DNA from 3 places in the Gluconobacter oxydans DSM 3504 genome. Region 2 is predicted to be linked to each of the others. Evidence: predicted binding sites of a transcription regulator. Region 2 holds the regulator's gene; each other region holds the start of a gene.
The links. Region 2 encodes LexA, which represses DNA repair genes until DNA is damaged. Its sites were predicted from a motif close to TGTTCTANNTANGTTC; they were not measured.
Positions count from the first base shown of each region.

Region 1 (7,002 bases), 1.1 Mb from region 2:
TCCGCATTGGCCGCGGCCAGGGCAGCCTGTTCCTGCGAAACGCGGGCATCGGCATTGGCCACGTTTTCCTTGACCGGCTCGGCCTGCGTCAGCTGACCCTGGGCTTGAAGGACGCGGGCTTTCGCCTGATCCAGCGCGGCGCGGGCATAGTCGATGTCCTGCTGCGAGGTGGCGGCGCGGGCCACCGAACGCTGGCGGCGGTAATCGGCTTCCGCCTTGACGAGCTGCGCCTGCGCGGCGGCAAGATTACCCTGCGCGGTGACGAGCTGTCCCGGGAAGTTCTTGTGCGCCACGGCCAGCATGAGCTGGTAGGCGTCGATATTGGCCTTCGCCTGCGAGACGGCGGCTTCGGCCTTGTTCAGGGAGGCTGCATAGTCGCGGCTGTCGATCCGCACGAGCAGGTCACCCGCATGGACGAACTGGTTGTCGTTCACCAGAAGCTGCGTGACGTAACCGTTGACGTGGGGCGCAATGGCGATCTTGCGACCGGCCGTGTAGGCGTCATCCGTCTCGATATTGTTGCGGGTCAGGAAAAGATAGGCCCCGATACCCACGAGCACCACAATCACCAGCAGGATCAGCGCGACACGGACAAGGGGATGGCGCTTTTTCTGCGGCTTTCCGTTCTTGTCGGATGTCGTGTCACCCTGCGCGTGATCGGCCTGATCGCCTTGCGCCATAATGTTTGTCTCGCTTTGAAAACAGGTCTGTCAGATCATGACCGGATGTGCTGTGCGGGGCCTGGAAACCCTCTACTGACCGATCGGTTCGGTCATCCATGACATATCGTCTCACGGGCTTCAAGCTGGAAAAAACTGATCCGTTTCCATTCTCCGAGACGTGCCGTCCCTTACGACCCCGATTGATCCGGAAAGTCCCTCAGACGGGCGAGCCCCTCGACGAAGCGCTGCCGCTCGCTCTCACCCTGCACGCCCTCCCCCAGCCGCAGCAGCCAGGACGGATGGGCAAGTGCCAGACGCCGGACAGCATTTTCGCCACGCCCCACCGTCCATGACGTTCCACGCACATCCGACATCGCCATGCCCGGCCCGTCCAGCGCCCGGAGTGCCGTGGCCCCCAGCGAAACAATGAGTTTCGGACGGATCAGCGCGATTTCCTGCTCCAGCCAAGGGCGGCAGGCCGCCACATGCCCTGCATCCGGGTTCTGATGGATGCGCCGGCGGCCCTGAAGACGGAAGCGGAAATGCTTGACGGCGTTCGTCAGATACAGCGCGCTGCGATCAACCCCTGCCTCTCCGAGTGCCGCGTGCAGAAGCTGTCCTGCCGGGCCGACGAAGGGACGCCCTGCCAGGTCTTCCTGATCGCCCGGCTGCTCTCCGACGACCATGATGCGCGCGTCTGCCGGCCCCTCTCCCACAACCGCCTGTGTCGCCGAGCAGTGCAGCGGACAGGCCGTGCAGGTCCGGACCTGCACGGCCAGATCCTCAAGATTTTCTGCCACATCCGGCATCGGTTCGGCCGGAAGCTGCTCACGGGCCCGCAGGCGCTCATGAAAGGCCGGGGCGGGCTGGAGTTCCTGTTCCGCCATCGTCCGCACGCGCGCCTCGGCTCCGGCGACGAGCTGCGGGATCAGGCGGGTTTCCGGCAGGTTCTTCCAGTAACGGCCGGGCATTTCGCGACGCATGGCCTTCGTGCGGACACGGGCCGGATTGAAGGTCGAGGCATAGTAGGTGTCCCACAGTTCCCCGAAACCGTCGTCCAGTTCCGGCTGCTCGCAGGGTTCCGGACTGCACACCAGCTCTTTTCCGTCCCAGCGGATCGATCCGCGCGGGGTGAGGATCATCCAGTCCATGTCCGTGAAGCGCTTCGAGAAGAATGGGGCGATACGTTCGAGAATATGATGCTGCGGCTCGAACCAGGCGAGGAACCGCCGCCTCTCGCCCTGCCCCTCGCCCTGTTGGACCGGTTCTTCCCGGAAGCGGAGGAAAGACGCCATCTTGTGGCAGTCCTCCCGGTTCTGCCGCACCATGATCCGCGCCCTGGCGATGTCGGCATCCGTCACCACTTCCAGCAGATGCGGATTGCCCTGCACCCGCCAGGCGATCCGGTAGGCCAGCGCGAACCGACCGGGATCGGAATGGCACAGAAGATCCCGCAGCAGCGCGATACAGGACGCCCGCAAGGTCACGGCTTTCACGACAGGCAGGGCCGTCAGCGCTTCCAGCCCGTCGCCATCATCGGTGATCTGGCCGAAAAGATCCCTCTCGCCACCCCGGATGCGCCAGTCGAGGGCTTCGGGCGGGACCGCGCGCTGCAAGGCCGCCCGTGCCATCTCACGCCAGGGTTCAAACGCGGCACTGTCCTCAAGCGTCAGGACATAACGCGTCACAGAAGGCTCATCTGCTGCGGCGCGGGGCTGAACAGGCTGCGCAGATCCTGCCGGTCGGTCAGGCGCGCGGGACTCCAGCCCGGCGTCTGCACGAACGGGCGCACCTTGCGGATGGACACGTTCAGCCGCGCCAGATCCTCCAGCCGCACCGCCTGATGCCGCCGTGCCTTGAGAATGGCCGCCACCGCCTTGACCCCCAACCCCGGCACCCGCAGCAGCATTTCCTTCGACGCCCGGTTCAGATCGACCGGAAACAGTGCCCGGTTGTCCAGCGCCCAGGCCAGCTTGGGGTCCAGCTCCAGATCGAGCATCCCGTCCGCACGACCGGCCGTCAGCTCCCCGAATGCAAATCCATAGAACCGGAACAGCCAGTCCGCCTGATAGAGCCGGTGTTCCCGCTGAAGCGGCGGGCTTTTCGCTGGCAACAAAGCAGAAGCGTCGGGAATGGGACTGAAAGCCGAATAATAGACCCGCCGCAGCCCGTAGGAGCCGTAAAGATTGGCGCTGCTGGCGAGAATATCCTGATCGGACGCCGCATCCGCCCCCACGATCATCTGGGTGCTCTGCCCCCCCGGCGAGAAGCGCTCCGCCCGGCGGCCGGTATGGCTGCGTTCTTTGCCTGCATCGATCTTCAGGCGCATTTCACCCATGGCCTGCCGGATACCGCCCGCCTTTTTCTGCGGTGCGTACTGCTCCAGACCGGCGACGGTCGGCATTTCCACATTGATCGACAGTCGGTCCGCATAACGCCCCGCCTCTTCCAGCAGGCGCAGCGAGGCATCGGGGATGGTCTTGAGATGGATATAGCCCCGGAACCCATGCTTCAGCCGCAGATCCCGTGCCACCTGCACGAGCTGTTCCATCGTGTGATCGGACGAGCGGATGATGCCCGAGGACAGGAACAGCCCTTCGATGCAGTTGCGCCGGTAGAACTCCAGCGTGAGCCACACGACCTCCTCCGGCGTGAAGCGGGCGCGCTCCACATTCGAGGACGAGCGGTTGATGCAGTAGGCGCAGTCATAGACGCAGAAATTGGTCAGCAGGATCTTGAGCAGCGACACGCAGCGCCCGTCTGGCGTGAACGCGTGGCAGATGCCGTTTCCCGTCGTGGACCCCAATCCGCCGCTTTTGGCCGAGTCCCTGCGCCCCGATCCGCTCGACGCGCAGGACGCATCGTATTTCGCCGCATCGGACAGAATCGCCAGGCGCTGGGAGAGGGATTTCTTCATTGCGTGTTCTTATTTCGTTCCAGAGTACGAAGCGCAATAAAAATCGTGAATTTAACCAGTTGTTTCCCAGTTTTCCGTTATTTCCGGAGGGCTTTTTTTAACGGTGCGGATTCAGCTTCCGTTAACCACTCCCCCCTATCCTGACTCCGCAAACCTGCACCGACGGAGAACAGATTCAATGTCATTGTCAATCAATACAAACACTGCGGCAATGGCCGCACTCCAGAGCCTCAACCAGACGACGGCTGACCTGACCAAGACCGAAAACGCGGTCTCCACGGGCAAGTCGGTCAACACGGCGTCCGACAACCCGGCGCTGTATTCCATTGCCCAGAACATGACCGCCCAGCTCTCGACCCTGTCCGGCGTCTCCACGGGCCTTCAGTTCTCCGCTCAGGTGCTGAACACGGCGACGACGGGTCTGTCGAGCATCTCGGCTTCCCTGCAGTCCCTGGCGACCACGATCGGCACGAACACCACGGGCGTCGACAACTCGACCCTGAACACCGCCATCACGCAGACCCTGGCTGCCATCGACTCCGCTGCCACGGGCTCCAAGTTCGAAGGCGTGAACCTGCTGTCCGGCCAGACGGGCAACGGCACGACCTACACGACCCTGTCCACCGCCATGGACTCCCAGGGCACGATGTTCACGCAGAACGGCTTCAACGTGACGTCCGCCGGTCTTGGCCTGTCCAACCTGAGCATGGACACGAAGGGCATGCAGGTTGCGCTCGGCACGACCACGCTGACCGATGCCGACAAGCTGACGTTCAGCAACACGACGGCTGCCGGCACGGGTACGGCCAGCGCCACGAACCCTGCCGTAACCTATGAGTTCGATGTCGACAGCGCTGGCACACAGACATCGGCCCTGGCGGCCCTGAACACCGCCTCCGGCGAAAGTTTCACGCTGAACTCGGATGGCACCCTGAAGGACGGTACAGCCGGAAACGTCACCTCCCAGACCACCGCTTCGGACGGCTCCATTACCTATAACCTTTCGAGCGGCAAGAGCGTCGTCCAGTCGAAGGACGGCAACGGCAACACTGTCTACACCGTCAACAAGGCATTCGACGCCAATGGAAACGTCACGTCGAAAGCCGTGATCTCCAATGTAAACACCGCTGCGGCAACAGGTCTGGACGATAGCACAACGGGAACATCCGCATCCCAGAAAATGGTCAAACAGGTCGACCTGCTGTCTGATGCCATGGAGTATCAGGGCTTCGGCGTTTCCCGTGACTCCAGCAACAACCTGACGGTCGCAGGCAACTCCATCGACACGTCTACTGCCTCCCTGGCAGCAACCGGCGTTGGCACCGGCACGGCCGTCACCGGCGCAGCCGTCGTCAGTGCCGTCGTTCAGGCTGCGATCTCCAGCGTGACGCGTACGGCTTCCGCAATCGGTTATTCCACCTCGACGATCTCCAACCTCCAGACCACGACGTCCAGCCTGTCCGACGCCCTGACGACGGGTGTTGGCGCCCTGACGGACGCCGATCTGGCCGCAGAGAGCGCCAAGCTGACCTCGCTTCAGACGAAGCAGCAGCTGGCCGTTCAGTCGCTGTCGATTGCGAACTCGCAGTCTTCCACCCTGCTCAGCCTCTTCCGCGGCTGATCAGGTTTCTGAAGGGTGCCGGTTTATCCGGCGCCCTTCAGGCCCAGACCTTCCCCTGCCCATAAGCAGGACTGCTTCAGAAGCCTGCTGCTTCATCCCGCAGCGGCTTTTGAAACAGTCTTTCCCGAAAGGAGTTTGCCTTCGTGACTTACGCATCCTCACAGTATCAGAAACAGTCCGGAAGCTACCTTTCTTCCCGGGAAGTCGAAGTCATGGCGTTCCGGCACGTCAATGCGCTGCTGACGCAGGCTTCCGATCACGAGGCAAAGGTTGCCGCTCTGGCGGCCAATCTGAAGCTCTGGAGCCTGCTGTCCCTGAGCGTCGAGCGGGTCGACTGCCCTCTGCCGCCTGTTCTGCGCGACGATCTGATCAAGGTCGGATCCTGGGCAATGCGTTATTCCAATTCCGCCTTCAACGCGCCGAAGGATCTGCAGCCGCTCATCGACATCAACAACGACATGATCGAAGGCCTGGCCGCAGCACCGGCGCCTCAGACCGTGGCACCCGCCATGGCCGGTGCCTATTCCACGGCCCCCACGAGATCCTCGCTGGAACTCGTTGGCTGAAATCCGGCAGGACTGTCTGGTCCTGCCATTTTCGGTTCTGATATGCTGTTTCAGGGCGCCGGCTCAGCCAGGCGCCCTTTTTCGTGCCCTGTTCGCGACAGGAGTGCGAGGCATTTTATGCCCCGCACTTTTCCGTAACCTCAGGGAGTGACGGCAATCCGGTTATCCGAACGGTCGATATCCGGGATGACGTGATCGGGGTCCAACGTGATGGCCTTGAGCCCGTCATGCACCGGAAGCGAGACAACGATGTCGCTGCCCTGACGCCAGGCTTCTGTCGGAATGCGGATTTCCTCGGATTTGCCATCCGCATACTCCGCCCGCAGCAGAACGGGAAGCGGAAGCGCACCGTAATTGCGGACCTGCACGGTCGCAGGCTTTCCGGCATCGTGATGGATATCGCCCAGCGCATAGTCGGGAGCGGCATTGGTGAAGTACCAGCCACGCCAGAACCAGCCCAGATCCTCACCGGCTTCGCTGCTCATCAGGCGGAAGAAGTCCGACGGGGACGGATGCTTGAATGACCATTCGGAAATATAGCGCCGGAAAGCCGCGTCGAACCGGACCGGGCCGAAGATCTGTTCACGCAACAGCTTCAAGCCATAGGCGCCTTTGAAATAGGTCACGCTGTGGCGGTATTTTTCGGACACGCTGTCTGCGGCCGTCATGAGCACGGGGGCATCCGGATCGGTCAGAACCGGGACAATGTCCTGCGCGGGGTTGCCGGTCTTGGGCGCGAATTCGGAATCACGCTTGGGGGCAAACTCGCCATTGTTGAAATGGTCGGACGCATAGACGTCGATGAACGTGTTGAAGCCTTCGTCCATGAAGGCGTTGCGACGCTCATCCGTGCCAACGATCATCGGGAACCAGCCATGGCCCAGTTCATGCGTCGTAATCCAGAACAGCTCCGGATCACGGTCGCTCATGCCGTCAAAAACAATGCCTGGATATTCCATGCCCGCGCCATGACCGCCCAGATTGACGGCGTTCGGCCAGGGATATTCGAACCACTGCGACGAGAAATACTCGATGGCGTGTTTGACGTAATCCGTTGAACGGTCCCAGCCATGCGGCCCGATCCCTTCACGCGGATAAACCGACATCGCAAGCCGGGGCACGGGATGATAGTTCGCCCAGGGCACGATCGGCGGCAGGTTGATCCGCGCGGCATCCCAGACGAACGCCGGGGAGGCCGCGAATGCCACGTCGCGCGTGTTGCGCATGGCGTAATGC
Region 1 is NZ_CP004373.1:974,005-981,006, forward strand. It holds gene GLS_RS04365 (HlyD family secretion protein) at 1-680, opposite strand, end outside; gene GLS_RS04370 (UdgX family uracil-DNA binding protein) at 851-2,350, opposite strand; gene GLS_RS04375 (putative DNA modification/repair radical SAM protein) at 2,347-3,579, opposite strand; gene GLS_RS04380 (flagellin N-terminal helical domain-containing protein) at 3,758-5,200, shown strand; gene GLS_RS04385 (flagellar biosynthesis regulator FlaF) at 5,344-5,766, shown strand; gene GLS_RS04390 (M1 family metallopeptidase) at 5,907-7,002, opposite strand, start outside.
Region 1: the regulator LexA is predicted to act here: its motif matches at 3,584-3,599, upstream of GLS_RS04375 (putative DNA modification/repair radical SAM protein).

Region 2 (7,002 bases):
GTCGAGCTGTCCTCGGGTGCCCGCGGCCGCGCTGCTGTCCCGTCCGGTGCCTCTACAGGCGCCCATGAAGCCGTGGAGCTGCGCGATGGTGACAAGTCCCGCTACGGAGGCAAGGGCGTCCTGAAGGCCTGCAGCCACGTTGAAAACGACATCCTCGAAGTGCTCCAGGGCGCCGAATCGGAAGATCAGATCGCCATCGACAACGCGATGATCGATCTGGACGGGACCCCTAACAAATCCCGTCTGGGTGCAAATGCCATCCTGGGCGTTTCCCTTGCAGTCGCCAAGGCCACGGCCGAGGAACTGGAGCTGCCGCTGTACCGCTATGTCGGTGGCGCCTATGCCCATCTCCTGCCGGTGCCGATGATGAACATCGTCAATGGCGGCGAGCATGCCGACAATCCGATCGACATCCAGGAATTCATGATCCAGCCAGTCGGTGCTCCGACGGTCGCGGATGCCATCCGTATGGGCTCGGAAATCTTTGCGCGCCTGAAGAAAGGTCTGTCCGAAGCCGGGTACAACACCAATGTCGGCGATGAAGGCGGCTTCGCACCGAACCTGAAGTCTGCTGACGAAGCTCTTGGATTTATTGCAAAATCCGTTGAGGCTGCGGGCTACAAGCTTGGTGAGGATGTGACCTTCGCGCTCGACTGTGCTGCCACGGAGTTCTATGCGGATGGCCGGTACAACCTGAAGGGTGAAGGCAAGGAATTCGATGCTTCGGGCATGATTTCCTACCTTGAGGATCTGGCCAACCGTTACCCGATCGTCTCCATCGAGGACGGTCTGGCGGAAGACGACTGGGAAGGCTGGGCAGAGCTTACGACCCGTCTGGGCAAGAAGCTTCAGCTTGTTGGCGACGATCTGTTCGTAACCAACCCCGAGCGCCTGCGCCGTGGCATCAAGGCCGGCACGGGTAACGCCCTGCTCGTCAAGGTTAACCAGATCGGCACGCTGACCGAGACGCTCGAAGCTGTCGAAACCGCACATAAGGCCGGTTACGCCTGCGTCATGAGCCATCGCTCGGGCGAGACGGAAGATTCCGTGATTGCCGACCTCGCCGTCGCCACGAACTGTGGACAGATCAAGACGGGCTCCCTTTCCCGCTCGGACCGCACGGCGAAGTACAATCAGCTCATCCGGATCGAGCAGCAGCTCGGCAGCGCCGCGCGCTATGCCGGCCGCAGCATTCTCAAGAACTCCTGAGATTGCACAACGGCCTCATGTCCTTCGGGAACGGGGCCGTTTTTTCAGGTCCGGACGTGAAAGATCCTCGCATCCTTCATTGTCTGGTCACGATTGACTGATATAAACTGAAGTAGTCCCTCAGAACGGAGTTCTCACGACGTGACACTGATCCGGCTCATCAAGCGTGGTGTCCGCGCCGTTGCTCCCCCAGCTTTCTTCCTGTCCCTGACGGCTTATTTCGGATGGAACGCCCTTCACGGCGCTCACGGTATTCACGCCTATCAGGAACAGATGCAGCTTCAGAAGGATGCCCTTCAGGCTCGGCAGGATGCCGACGACGAGCAGAATGTCTGGCGTCGGCGTGTCGTTGCTCTCAAGGAAAAGGCGCTGGACGCCGATATGCTGGATGAGCGGGCCCGTGCCACGATGAACCTGACGCGCAGCGGTGATCTGGTTGTCCCTTACGGTCCTCACGACAAGCTGTTCTGAGCAGCGGCTAGGAAATCCGGTTCTGCAGATACAAAAAAAGCGGCCAGAAGGCCGCTTTTTTCATGAAGACTGTCGAAACAGTCTTACTTGATCTTGGCTTCGCGGAACACGACGTGCTTGCGTGCAACCGGGTCGTACTTGCGCACTTCCATCTTTCCCGTAGCGGAACGGGCATTCTTCTTCGTGACGTAGAAGTAGCCGGTTTCGGCGGACGAAACGAGCCGGATCTGAATAACGTTGCTCTTTCCCATGATACCCTCGGGCTTTCGCCATACTGATGCCGCTCGAAGGTGTCGATGCAGCATGTTGATCTCTAGATTGGGCGCACCATGCTGATTTGTGGTCCGCAGGTCAAGGCCCTGACGTATAATTTCGGGGTTTTCCTGCGCTTTCAGGGACTTTCAGCCTGAAGGAATCTTATCAGGCCATCGTGTGAGCCCCTCTCTTTCGCTTGTGAGGCAACAGACAGGAACCTATAAGGAACAAATGCGGGATGGCTTTCATTCTGCACCTTGTTTTCCGACCTGCCTCCGCCGAGGCGCATGGGAGCGCCTGTATGCTGACCCGCAAGCAGCACCAGCTTTTGCTATATATCGACGACCATCTTCGCCGGACGGGCTATTCCCCTTCTTTCGATGAAATGAAGGATGCTCTTGAGCTTCGCTCAAAGTCTGGCATCCATCGGCTGATTTCCGCTCTGGAAGAACGCGGCTTTCTGCGTCGTCACCATCATCGTGCCCGTGCGCTCGAAGTGCTGCGTCTGCCACACATGGGAACCGAGGCACCGGCCGCTACCGGCACGGGGACCGCGTTCGTCCCGGCTGTTCTCAACCAGGGACAGACGGGTCTTGAGGGTGCGTTCTCAGAAGCCAGCGTCGCCAACGACCGCCAGACTGTCAGCATCCCGCTCTATGGACGTATTGCAGCCGGCCTCCCGATCGAGGCCATGCAGGATGACAGCGACCGGATTGACGTGCCGGTCTCGCTTCTGGGTACCGGCGAGCATTATGCCCTGACGGTTGCGGGTGATTCGATGATCGAAGCGGGCATTCTGGATGGTGACATCGCCATCATCCGGCGACGCGAAACTGCGGAAAACGGACAGATCATCGTCGCCCTGATCGACGAGCAGGAAGTGACGCTCAAGAAGCTGCGTCGTCGCGGATCGATGATTGCGCTGGAAGCGGCCAACAGGGACTACGAAACCCGCATCTTCCCGGCGGAGCGCGTCCATATTCAGGGCCGTCTGGTCGCGCTTTTCCGGCAGTACTGAAACCAGGGTTACTGCTGACGGCTTCAGGAGCCGTCAGAAACCCTGTTATTGCGGCGCAGCGGGGGTGCCGCGTACGACTTTCACGCTGCCATCTGGCGCAATCAGCGTGCTCGTGCCGTCACCATTCGGAATGACGATGGTCTTGCTTGGATTCTTGTTCAGGAAACGGGTAGCGCTATCGGGGACCGAGGATGGCAATGTCGGAATGACATGGCTGCGGTCCCGGCTCACACCCTGATGGGTATCGGCGCTTTCGCCGACCGACATGCTCTGCCCCTGCATGAGCTGCTGGCCGGAAGCGCCCAGAGCGCCCTTGCTGCCAATGCCACCCATGAAATTCTCGTCGAGAGCTGCGCCGCCGAAATAGGTTGCCGGGTCTCCGAGGGCATGACTGAACGTGCTGTCGGGGTTTTCGACGTCCTTGAGGGTCGGAAGGGGCTGTGGGGCACCAGGCCAGATATTGCCGCCTTCAGGGAAAATCGGGGTTTCAGCGTATTTCTCGCCACGGGCACGGTGAATATTCTCACTGTCGCCGTGTGGACCATTGGGGTTGTCGAGCGCCGTCCACACCATGGTGTCACGGATATACTTGCCCATGCCTGAACAGCCGCTCAGAGCGAGAGGTAGTGCCAGCAGAGCGGCCTTCCGCATTTCTTACTCCCACAAGGTCAATAAATGACCTTTAGCGGTCCTTGTAACGGAGCGCCAGATGAAGACAGTCAAAGACATCCATAATTCTACCAGAGACTGGTGTCAGAAGCTGATCTTGGATGACTTGCGGGATTGTCCCGCCATGATGCGGGTGAGCCCGGCAGTCAGATAACCCCAGCCGCTGATGACGGTCGGAATGACCGAGAACCAGAGAAGAATTCCGCCGATCAGGGTGGCAGGCAGGAAAGAGAGACCCAGCATTCCTGCCGCCCCGTCCCCACCGATCAGAAACCCGATCGCCACCATCTGGATTCCGGTTTTCCATTTCGCCAGGCGGGTGGAGGGCAGCGTTTCCCGCTGCGAGGCCATGTATTCCCGAAGGCCACTGACCAGGATTTCCCGGACCATGATGATGATCCCGGCATAAAGTGAGAAAACCGGGAGGTGCGTCAGCCCCGCCAGAGCCAGTAGAAGCGACCCTACCAGCAGCTTGTCCGCAATCGGATCCATCATCCGGCCCAGCTCCGAAAGCTGGTGCCAGCGGCGTGCAAGCGCCCCGTCCAGATAGTCCGTGATGCACGCGGCAGTGTAGACCGCGCACGCAATCACGTTTGCAGTCGGCGAATGCACGGAGAGCAGCACGACCAGTACAGGAATGGACGCGATACGCAGCAGTGTCAGGATGTTTGGCAGATCTGTCAGCATCGCAGTCAGTCTAGAACAGTTTCCGTCTCTCCGGTATGCGCCAATATGCCCGTAAAAGATGTATTTTTCGTGTAAATTCCGACGTGTGGCTTAATGGCTGCGATTATCGGCCGATGTCTTCTGGACCCATTCCGGATGAAAATGCCCGTAGATGGCGGTTGCCGTACTCGAGCTGATCCCCGGCGCGTTCTCAAGTTCCTCAAGGCTCGCCTGCCTGACGGATTTCGCCGAGCCGAAATGGTTGAGCAGGGCTTTTTTCCGCGCCGCCCCGATTCCCGGAACGTGATCCAGCTCCGAACTGCGCAGTCCCTTGGAGCGCCCTGCCCGATGGGTTGTGATGGCGAATCTGTGCGCCTCGTCACGTAACCGCTGCAGGTAATACAGAACCGGATCCCGCGGCGGGAGCTGGAATGGCGGCTTCGTTTCCGTGAAGAACCACTCCCGCCCTGCGTCACGATCCGGTCCCTTGGCGATGGCGACAATCGGGATTCCTGTCACGCCCAGATCCGCCAGAACGGCCCGTACCGCGTTGAACTGCCCGAGGCCGCCATCGATCAGCAGCAGATCCGGCCAGTCTTCCGGTCGCTCCCCGTTTTCAGGGCGGTGTCCGAACCGCCGTTCCATGACTTCCCGCATCATGCCGAAATCATCGCCTGGCGTGACAGGCCCCTTGATGGCGTATTTGCGATAGGCGCGCTTGTTGAACCCTTCCGGGCCGCCCACGACCATCACGCCATAAGGGGCCTGCCCCATGATGTGCGAGTTGTCATAGGTCTCAATCCGCTGGGGGATTTCCGGCAGGCCAAAGACTTCCGCCACACCCTCGAGCAGTTTGCGCTGCCCGGTATTCTCGGCCAGCTTCCGCTCCAGCGCCTCACGCGCATTCAGTGCGGCATGCTCGACAACGTCTTTCTTCTCGCCCCGCTGGGGCCTCAGGATCTCGACCTTCTGCCCCCGGCGGATGCTGAGTGCTTCCTCGACGAGCTTCAGTTCGGGCAGTTCGCAGTTCACAAGAATGGAAGGCGGCGGCGGCTTGTTGTCATAGAACTGGATCATGAACGCCGACAGCACGTCTGCCGCGGTCTCTTCTTCCGCATGGGCCGGGTAGAATGCCCGGTTGCCGTTATTGCGGCTGCCACGGATGAAGAAGACCTGGATGCAGCTCTGACCGGCTTCCTGCCAGATGGTCATGATGTCCGCATCGTTGATCGAGGTCGGGTTGATCGTGCTCGAGCCCTGAATGCTGGCAAAACCCCGGATCCTGTCCCGGATCGACGCGGCCCGCTCGTAGTTCATTTCCTGCGAGGCCTGCTCCATTTCGGCCACCAGACGCTGCTGCAGTTCCGTGCTATGCCCGGAAAGGAACTGCCGCGCCTCGCTGACCAGCTCGGCGTAATCCTCTTTGGAAATCCGGTCCACACAAGGCGCCGAGCAGCGCTTGATCTGGTACAGCAGGCAGGGGCGCGTCCTGCTGTTCAGGACCGCATCCGAGCAGGACCGGAGCAGAAAGCTGCGCTGCACCAGATTCAGCGTCTGATTGACCGCCCAGGCATTCGCGAACGGTCCCCAGTAGGTCGCACCCTTGACCGGTTTGCCACGCTGCTTGGTGATCTGGGGAAACTCATGGCTCTCGGTCAGCATAAGCCACGGATAGCTCTTGTCGTCGCGCAGCAGGATGTTGAAGCGGGGCTTCATCCGCTTGATGTAGTTGGCTTCCAGAAGCAGGGCGTCCGCTTCCGTTCGTGTGATGACGATTTCCATCGATACCGTCATCGACACCATCCGCCGCAGCCGCTCCGGCAACTGGTTGATGCGGGTATAGGACGACACGCGCTTCTTCAGACTCAGCGCCTTGCCGACATACAGAACCTCTCCCTTCTCGCTCAGCATGCGATACACGCCAGGGCTGTAGGGAATGGTCTTCAGGGCCTCACGGATGGCCTCCACGCCCTGCTTTTTTTCCGCAGGAACAAGGGGTTCACCCTGATCGGCAGGATGGTCGGAACTGTGCGGAGGAAGGTCGGTCATTCAGCTTCTTCAGTCATCCACTGAACCTGTGGAAAAGTCTGTGGGCTGCTCCGTGACAGAATCATGAAAGCCCCGGTTTGCCAGACCTGCCATCAGATTGCCCAATTTTTAATCATGTTTTGCAAGTCATTGAAAACACTTGCATCTTGCTTTCCGATCTTTCCCGTCAGCTTCGATCTGCGGGACGGAAAGGAGCGGGAAGCTCCCGAAGAACATCTCTTCCGACCATGGTGGACGAACTGGCTCCCTTTTCGCCGCCCATGATCATGTTCTGTTCTATCGGTCGGTCCCGAAAGCGTGTGAAGACCCCGCTCTCAGGCCTTCTCTGCAGCCCGCTCGGCCGTCTCCAGAAGACGCAGCATGTTACCACCCCAGATGGCAGAAATATCCGCGTCGCTGAATCCTGCCGCCTGAAGCGCGCGGGTCACGTTCGCGGTCTCGGTTGCGTCCTTCCAGCCCGGAATCCCACCCCCGCCATCGAAATCGGACGAGATGCCTACGTGCTCTACCCCGATCCGATCCGCGATGTACGAGACATGCCGCACCAGATCCTCGACCGTACCGCCCCCGCCTTTTTTCAGGAACGATCCCATGGCCGTCACCTGGATCAGCCCGCCTGTCTCTTTCAGGCGGTCAAGCTGCTCGTCATCCAGATTGCGCGGATG
Region 2 is NZ_CP004373.1:2,755,856-2,762,857, reverse strand. It holds gene eno (phosphopyruvate hydratase) at 1-1,209, shown strand, start outside; gene GLS_RS12275 (FtsB family cell division protein) at 1,351-1,680, shown strand; gene rpmG (50S ribosomal protein L33) at 1,764-1,931, opposite strand; gene lexA (transcriptional repressor LexA) at 2,237-2,953, shown strand; gene GLS_RS12260 (hypothetical protein) at 2,999-3,604, opposite strand; gene pgsA (CDP-diacylglycerol--glycerol-3-phosphate 3-phosphatidyltransferase) at 3,707-4,309, opposite strand; gene uvrC (excinuclease ABC subunit UvrC) at 4,400-6,337, opposite strand; gene GLS_RS12245 (dipeptidase) at 6,652-7,002, opposite strand, start outside.

Region 3 (7,002 bases), 1.2 Mb from region 2:
CGCCTGAGACGCCCGTGACGGCGATGAAGGTGCCGAGCGGGAAATCGACCGTCAGATCCTTGAGGTTGTTGCCGCGTGCGCCGTGCAGGGTCAGCATGCCGCTGGGCTTGCGGCGTTCGGTCGGGACGGGAATGACCTTGCGGCCTGACAGATAGGCGCCGGTGATGCTGTTGGGATTTTTGGCGACTTCGGCCGGGGTGCCGACGGCGATGACTTCACCGCCGAGCTTGCCCGCACCCGGTCCCATATCGATCAGGTAATCGGCGGCACGGATGGCGTCCTCGTCATGCTCGACGACGATAACGGTGTTGCCGAGGCGCTTGAGGCGGTCGAGCGTGCCGAGCAGCCGTTCATTGTCGCGCTGGTGCAGGCCGATGGAGGGCTCGTCCAGCACATACAGCACACCGGTCAGGCCAGAACCGATCTGCGATGCCAGACGGATGCGCTGGCTTTCGCCCCCGGACAGGGTGGCAGAACCACGAGAGAGTGTGAGGTAGTCCAGCCCGACATCATCGAGAAAGTGCAGGCGGTCCGTGATTTCGCGCAGGATGCGGCGGGCGATCTCGGCGCGCTGGGGCGTGAGGGTCGCTTCCACGGTGGAAAACCAGTCGAGCGCCTTGCGGATGGGCATGTCCGAGGCTTCGGCGATGTTGAGGTCCTTGACCTTCACGCACAGGGCTTCGGGCTTGAGGCGCGCACCATGGCAGGCATGACACGGCTTTTCGGACTGATAGCGGGAGAGTTCCTCGCGCACCCACATGCTGTCCGTCTGGGCCATGCGGCGCCGCAGGTTCTTCAGCACGCCTTCGAACGGCTTGGTGATGATATGGACCTTCCCGCCATCGCTGTAGGGAATGTCGATCGGCTCTTTCGAACCGTTGATGATGAGGTCGCGTGTTTCGGGCTGAAGCTCGCTCCAGGGTGTATTCATGTTGTCGCCGCAATGGCGGGCGAGGGCGGCGAGCGTCTGGTCGTACCAGTCCGTGCTCGCTCCCTTCCAGGGAGCGATGGCGCCTTCGGCCAGTGTCAGGCTGTCATCCGGGACGATCAGGTTCGCATCGAAATGGGTTTCGGTGCCGATGCCGTCACAGACCGGGCAGGCGCCCATCGGGGCGTTGAAGGAGAACAGCCGCGGCTCGATCTCCTCGATCGTGAAGCCGGAGACGGGGCAGGCGAAGCGCGACGAGAACACGACATGCGCCGGGGCTTCCTTTTCGCCTGCGCGTTTGACTTCCTCCGCGTAAGCCAGACCATCGGAGAGTTCGAGCGCGGTCTCGAAACTGTCGGCCAGGCGGGATTCAATCCCTTCCTTGACGACAATCCGGTCCACCACGACTTCGACGGTATGACGCGTCTTGCGGTTCAGTTCCGGGGCTTCGGCGATTTCATACAGTTCGCCGTCGATCTTCACGCGGGTGAAGCCCTTGCGCGTCAGCTCGGCGAGTTCGCGCTTGCAGTCACCCTTGCGATCCCGGACGACGGGGGCGAGCAGCATCAGGCGCATGCCGTCCGGCATGGCCATGACGCGGTCCACCATCTGGCTGACGGTCTGCGCCTCGATCGGCAGGCCGGTCGCGGGAGAATATGGAATGCCGACACGCGCCCAGAGCAGTCGCATGTAGTCATGGATTTCCGTGATCGTCCCCACGGTCGAGCGGGGGTTCTTGGACGTGGTTTTCTGCTCGATCGAGATGGCCGGGGAGAGACCCTCGATGGAATCCACATCCGGCTTGCCCATCAGTTCGAGGAACTGGCGGGCATAGGCGGAGAGGCTTTCCACATAGCGCCGCTGGCCCTCGGCATAGATCGTGTCGAAGGCCAGGGAGGATTTTCCGGAGCCCGAGAGACCCGTGATGATCGTCAGGGAATCACGGGGGATCGTGGCATCGATATTCTTGAGATTATGGGCGCGGGCCCCACGGACGCGGATCGAATGATTGTCTGGAAAGCTCACGGAGACCCCGGAATATGGAGAAAAGGTAGTTGTGAGATCAAACGCGCTTGAATGGCGTCGGATTGTTCCCCATTAGATGGGGACTTACGCACGTATGAAAAGAACAATTCGAGAAAATTGGTTGGGACGGGAATGGCAGGCAGCGTCAATAAGGTGATTCTGGTCGGAAATCTGGGCAAGGATCCGGAAGTCCGCAACACGCAGTCGGGGGCGAAGATCGTCAACCTGACTGTTGCGACGTCCGACACCTGGAACGACAAGCAGTCGGGTGAGCGCAAGGAGCGCACCGAGTGGCATCGCGTGGTGATCTTCAACGAGCGCACGGCCGATGTTGCCGAGCGTTATCTGCGCAAGGGCCGCAAGGTCTACATCGAGGGCGAACTCCGCACCCGCAAATGGACCGACCAGTCCGGCCAGGAAAAATACACGACCGAAGTCGTGATCGACCGTTTCCGCGGTGATCTGGTGCTGATCGACAGCAATCGCGGCGGTGGCGGCGATGACGGCGGTTTTGACAATGGTGGTGGCTATGGCGGCGGTGGCGGCTTCGGCGGTGGCAACCGGGGCGGCTCAGGTGGCGGCTCGGGCGGTTTCGGGGGAGGATCCCGCGGGAACGCTGGTGGCGGCAACCGTTCGGGTGGCAGCAATGGCGGCTGGGATGCCCCGCCGGACAACGATCTGGACGACGAAATCCCGTTCTGATCCTGTCAGGGGAAACCGGGTAACAGAAAAAAAATGGCGGATGTCAGCCGACATCCGCCATGGCAGGGCTTTTCCATCAGCCCTCAGGCCGGGTCTCAGAAGACCGCGCGGTCCGGAATACTGGACGGGTCTGGCGTCATCACAGCAACCGTGTTGGCGAAATGGCTTCGACCATCGGTTCCATTGGCAACACCGCCTGAGCAGGCGGACAGGGCAAGAGCGCAGGACAGTAATACTGCGTCGAATACCAGAGCTTTCTTTCTGATCATCATTGTTATTCTTCCTTTTCTGATCGTGATGACCATACGATTCTGGAAAAGGAGAGTGAAATCTTATGTTTCTATCTGTTCATAAGTGCGACTTATGAAGCGGAGCATGGTGCGCGCGCCGGGAAAAAGGCAACAAAAAAGGCCGGTGCATTTCTGCACCGGCCTTCCCGTAGTCCTGCTTTTCAGCGGGTCTCAGGCTTCGACATAAGCCTTGATGATGGTGTCGGGGTCCTTGACCACGCCGCCGGCGCCCGAACCGCGCTTGATCTGGTCCACGTATTCCATGCCTTCGATCACCTTGCCGACGATCGTGTACTGACCGTTCAGATGCGGGCTGTCAGCGAACATGATGAAGAACTGGCTGTTGGCGGAGTGCGGGGCCATCGTGCGGGCCATGCCCACCGTGCCGCGCTCGAACTTGGCCTTGTCCGTGAATTCGGCCTTGAGGTCCGGATAGGAGCTGCCGCTCGTGCCGGTTCCCGTCGGATCGCCACCCTGGGCCATGAAGCCCTCGATCACGCGGTGGAATGCCACGCCGTTATAGAACCCTTCGGTGGCCAGGAGCTTGAGGCGCTCGCACGCCAACGGAGCCAGGTCAGGGCGCAGCTCGATGACGACCTTGCCAGTCTTGAGCTCGAAAACCAGCTTGTTGCCGTCGGGCACTGCAGTATCGGACATCTTGGAACCTTCCAGAAATCATTGAAGGCTCTTATGTCGGCCTTCGGCCCAGTTTCGACAAGACGATACGTGCAACATCTTCGCTGACGAAGGGAGAAATATCGCCCCCCAGCCGCGCGATTTCCTTCACAATCCTGCTGGCTGTGCTGCGATGTTCTTCAGAAGACAGCAGAAAGACCGTCTCGATTTCCGGAGCCAGACGACGCAGTGCGCCGGAAAGCTGGCTTTCATAGTCGAAATCCCCGCCGGATCGCAGCCCGCGCACAACTGTGCCTGCGCCCGCCTGACGGACGGCATCGACCAGCAGCGTATCAAAGCCGACGACCTCGATCCGGTCGCCATGCGGCAACTTGTCCACTTCATGCCGCAAAGCGACAAGCCGCGCGTTCAGATCCAGCAGCGGCTGCTTGCCTTCATTGACCGCTACGCCGACCAGAAGCCGGTCGAACAGGGCCGAAGCCCTGTGGATGATGTCGAGATGCCCGAACGTGACCGGATCGAACGTGCCGGGATAGAACCCGACACGGGGATCCATCCGCGCCTCAGGCGTCAGGTGCAGCATCGTCACCAGCGGGGGGCGCTTCAGAAGCCGCCTCGGAGGTACCTGCTTCGCCAATCACCTTGGCGCCGGCTTCGGAGCTTTCGTCGGTATCGCCCTCTTCTGTGTCGTCTTCGAGAACGGGGAAGACGCAGATGACGGTCTCGGTGTCATTCAGGCGGAACAGCGTCACGCCGCTGGCCTGACGGGACATGACACGGACCTGCGACACCGGCAGGCGGATCAGACGGCCCGTATCCGTCACCAGCATGACGTCCGTTCCATCAAGTGTCGGCAGCGTGCCAACTACTTCCTTGCCACGACGGTTTGCGGAGAAGGTCATGTTGGTGATGCCCTGACCGCCACGGCCCGACACGCGGTAATCATAGGCCGAAGAGCGACGGCCGAAGCCGCCATCCGTCACGGTCAGGAGGATTTCTTCCTGCTGTTCCAGCTCCTCGAAACGCTCCTGCGTCAGGTCGCCCGTGATCTCGACGGTTTCTTCGTCACCGGAAACGGTTTCGTCCTCGGCGCTGTCGTCCAGGGCGGCATTTTCGGCACGGCGCTTGGCATTGGCCATCCGCAGATAGGCTGCACGTTCCTCGACGCTGGCATCCACGTGATTGAGGATGCACAGCGAGATGACCGCATCGCCCTCGCCCAGACGGATACCGCGCACGCCCGTGCTGCCACGACCGGCGAACACGCGCAGCGTCTCGTCGGTGATCTGGAAGCGGATGCAGCGCGCATTCTTCGTCGCCAGGAACACGTCCTGACCTTCACGGCAGGTTGCCACGCCGATGAGGGAATCTCCTTCATCCAGCTTCATGGCAATCAGGCCGGAAGCGCGGATGTTGCGGAAATCGCTCAGGCGATTGCGGCGGACGTTGCCACTGGCCGTGGCGAAGGCGAGGTGCAGGTCTTCCCACAGCTCCTCGTCCTGCGGCAGCGGCAGAACGGCCGTGATGGAGTCCGTTCCCAGTTCGGGCAGCAGGTTAACCAGCGCGCGGCCCTTCGCGGTCGGTGCGGCTTCCGGCAGGTGCCAGACCTTCATCCGGTAGGCCTTGCCGCCCGAGGAGAAGAACATCACCCACTGATGCGTATGGGCGTTAAAGCTGCGGACGATGATATCGTCCCCACGGCGTCCGGAGGCCGTGCGGCCACGGCCGCCACGGTTCTGGGAGCGGAAGACCTCCAGCGGCGTGCGCTTGATGAAGCCGTCGCGCGTGATGGTGACGACCATCTGGCCCGGCTCGATCAGGCTTTCATCCGTCTGATCACCGAGTGCGTCGGAAATTTCCGTCACGCGCGGTGTGGCGACTTCCGCACGGGCGGCCAGAAGCTCTTCGCGCATGACTTCCATGCGACGCGGACGGCTCTCGATGATCGCCAGCAGTTCGCCGATTTTCTGCGCGACTTCGCCCAGTTCGCCTTGGATCTTCTCGCGCTCCAGCCCCGTGAGGCGCTGCAGGCGCAGTTCCAGAATGCCACGGGCCTGGGCTTCCGTCAGGCGGACCTTGCCATCGATGATGACATTGCCCTCGTCGTGGATCAGTTCCAGCAGCGGCACGACTTCCGAAGCGTCCCACTCCCGCGCCATCAGCGATTCACGCGCCGTGGCGGCGTCCGGGGCGGCGCGGATCAGCGCGATGACCTCGTCGATATTGGCAACGGCCAGAACCAGACCAACCAGCAGATGCCCACGGTCACGGGCCTTGTTCAGATCGAAGCGGGCGCGGCGCAGGATGACTTCCTCGCGGAACCGCAGGAAGGCTTCCAGGATATCCTTGAGGCCCATCGTCCGCGGCTTGCCGTCGTCGAGCGCCAGCATGTTGGCGCTGAAGGACGTCTGAAGCTGCGTGAAACGATAAAGCTGGTTCAGCACCACATCCGGGGTCGCATCGCGCTTGAGCTCGATGACAACGCGCATACCCGAGCGGTCGGACTCGTCGCGGATGTCGGAAATGCCTTCGATTTCCTTGGACCGCACCAGATCGGCGATCTTTTCCTGCAACGTGGCCTTGTTCACCTGATACGGGATCTCGGTGATGATGATGGCCTGACGGTCCTTGCGGATCTCCTCGATTTCAGCGCGGGCGCGCACCGGGATGGAGCCGCGACCCGTCTCATAGGCGCGACGGATGCCGCTGCGGCCCATAATGATGCCGCCCGTCGGGAAATCCGGACCCGGGATGATCTGCATCAGTTCATCGAGTTCGATGGCCGGGTTGGCGATCATGGCCAGCGTGGCGTCGATGACCTCACCCGGATTATGCGTCGGGATGTTGGTCGCCATACCGACGGCAATACCGGCTGCACCATTGACGAGCAGGTTCGGGAAGACGGCCGGAAGAACCTTCGGCTCGTTCTCGCTCTCGTCATAGTTCGGCTGGAAATCGACGGTATCGCGCTCAATGTCATCCAGCAGGAAGGACGACGCCTTGGCCAGACGGGCCTCGGTGTAACGCATGGCCGCCGGACTATCACCGTCCACCGAACCGAAATTGCCCTGACCGTCGATCAGCTTGACGCGCATCGACCAGTGCTGCGCCATCCGGACCATGGCGTCATAGATCGAGCTGTCACCATGCGGATGGTATTTACCCATCACGTCACCGACGGCACGCGCCGATTTGCGATAGGGCTTGTCGGCCGTGAAGCCGCTTTCGCGCATGGCGTAGAGAATACGGCGATGGACCGGCTTCAGACCGTCCCGCACATCCGGCAGCGCACGCGACACGATCACGGACATCGCATAGGCCAGATAGGAGGAGCGCATTTCCTCCTCGATCGTCACAGGAAGACGGCCGGAAGGGGTCAGATCAGTCGGCTCGGTCAGCTCGGTCAAGACAGGTCACCAC
Region 3 is NZ_CP004373.1:1,082,095-1,089,096, reverse strand. It holds gene uvrA (excinuclease ABC subunit UvrA) at 1-1,954, opposite strand, end outside; gene ssb (single-stranded DNA-binding protein) at 2,087-2,656, shown strand; gene GLS_RS13345 (hypothetical protein) at 2,752-2,928, opposite strand; gene GLS_RS04895 (peptidylprolyl isomerase) at 3,118-3,603, opposite strand; gene coaD (pantetheine-phosphate adenylyltransferase) at 3,635-4,165, opposite strand; gene gyrA (DNA gyrase subunit A) at 4,146-6,989, opposite strand.
Region 3: the regulator LexA is predicted to act here: its motif matches at 2,056-2,071, upstream of uvrA (excinuclease ABC subunit UvrA).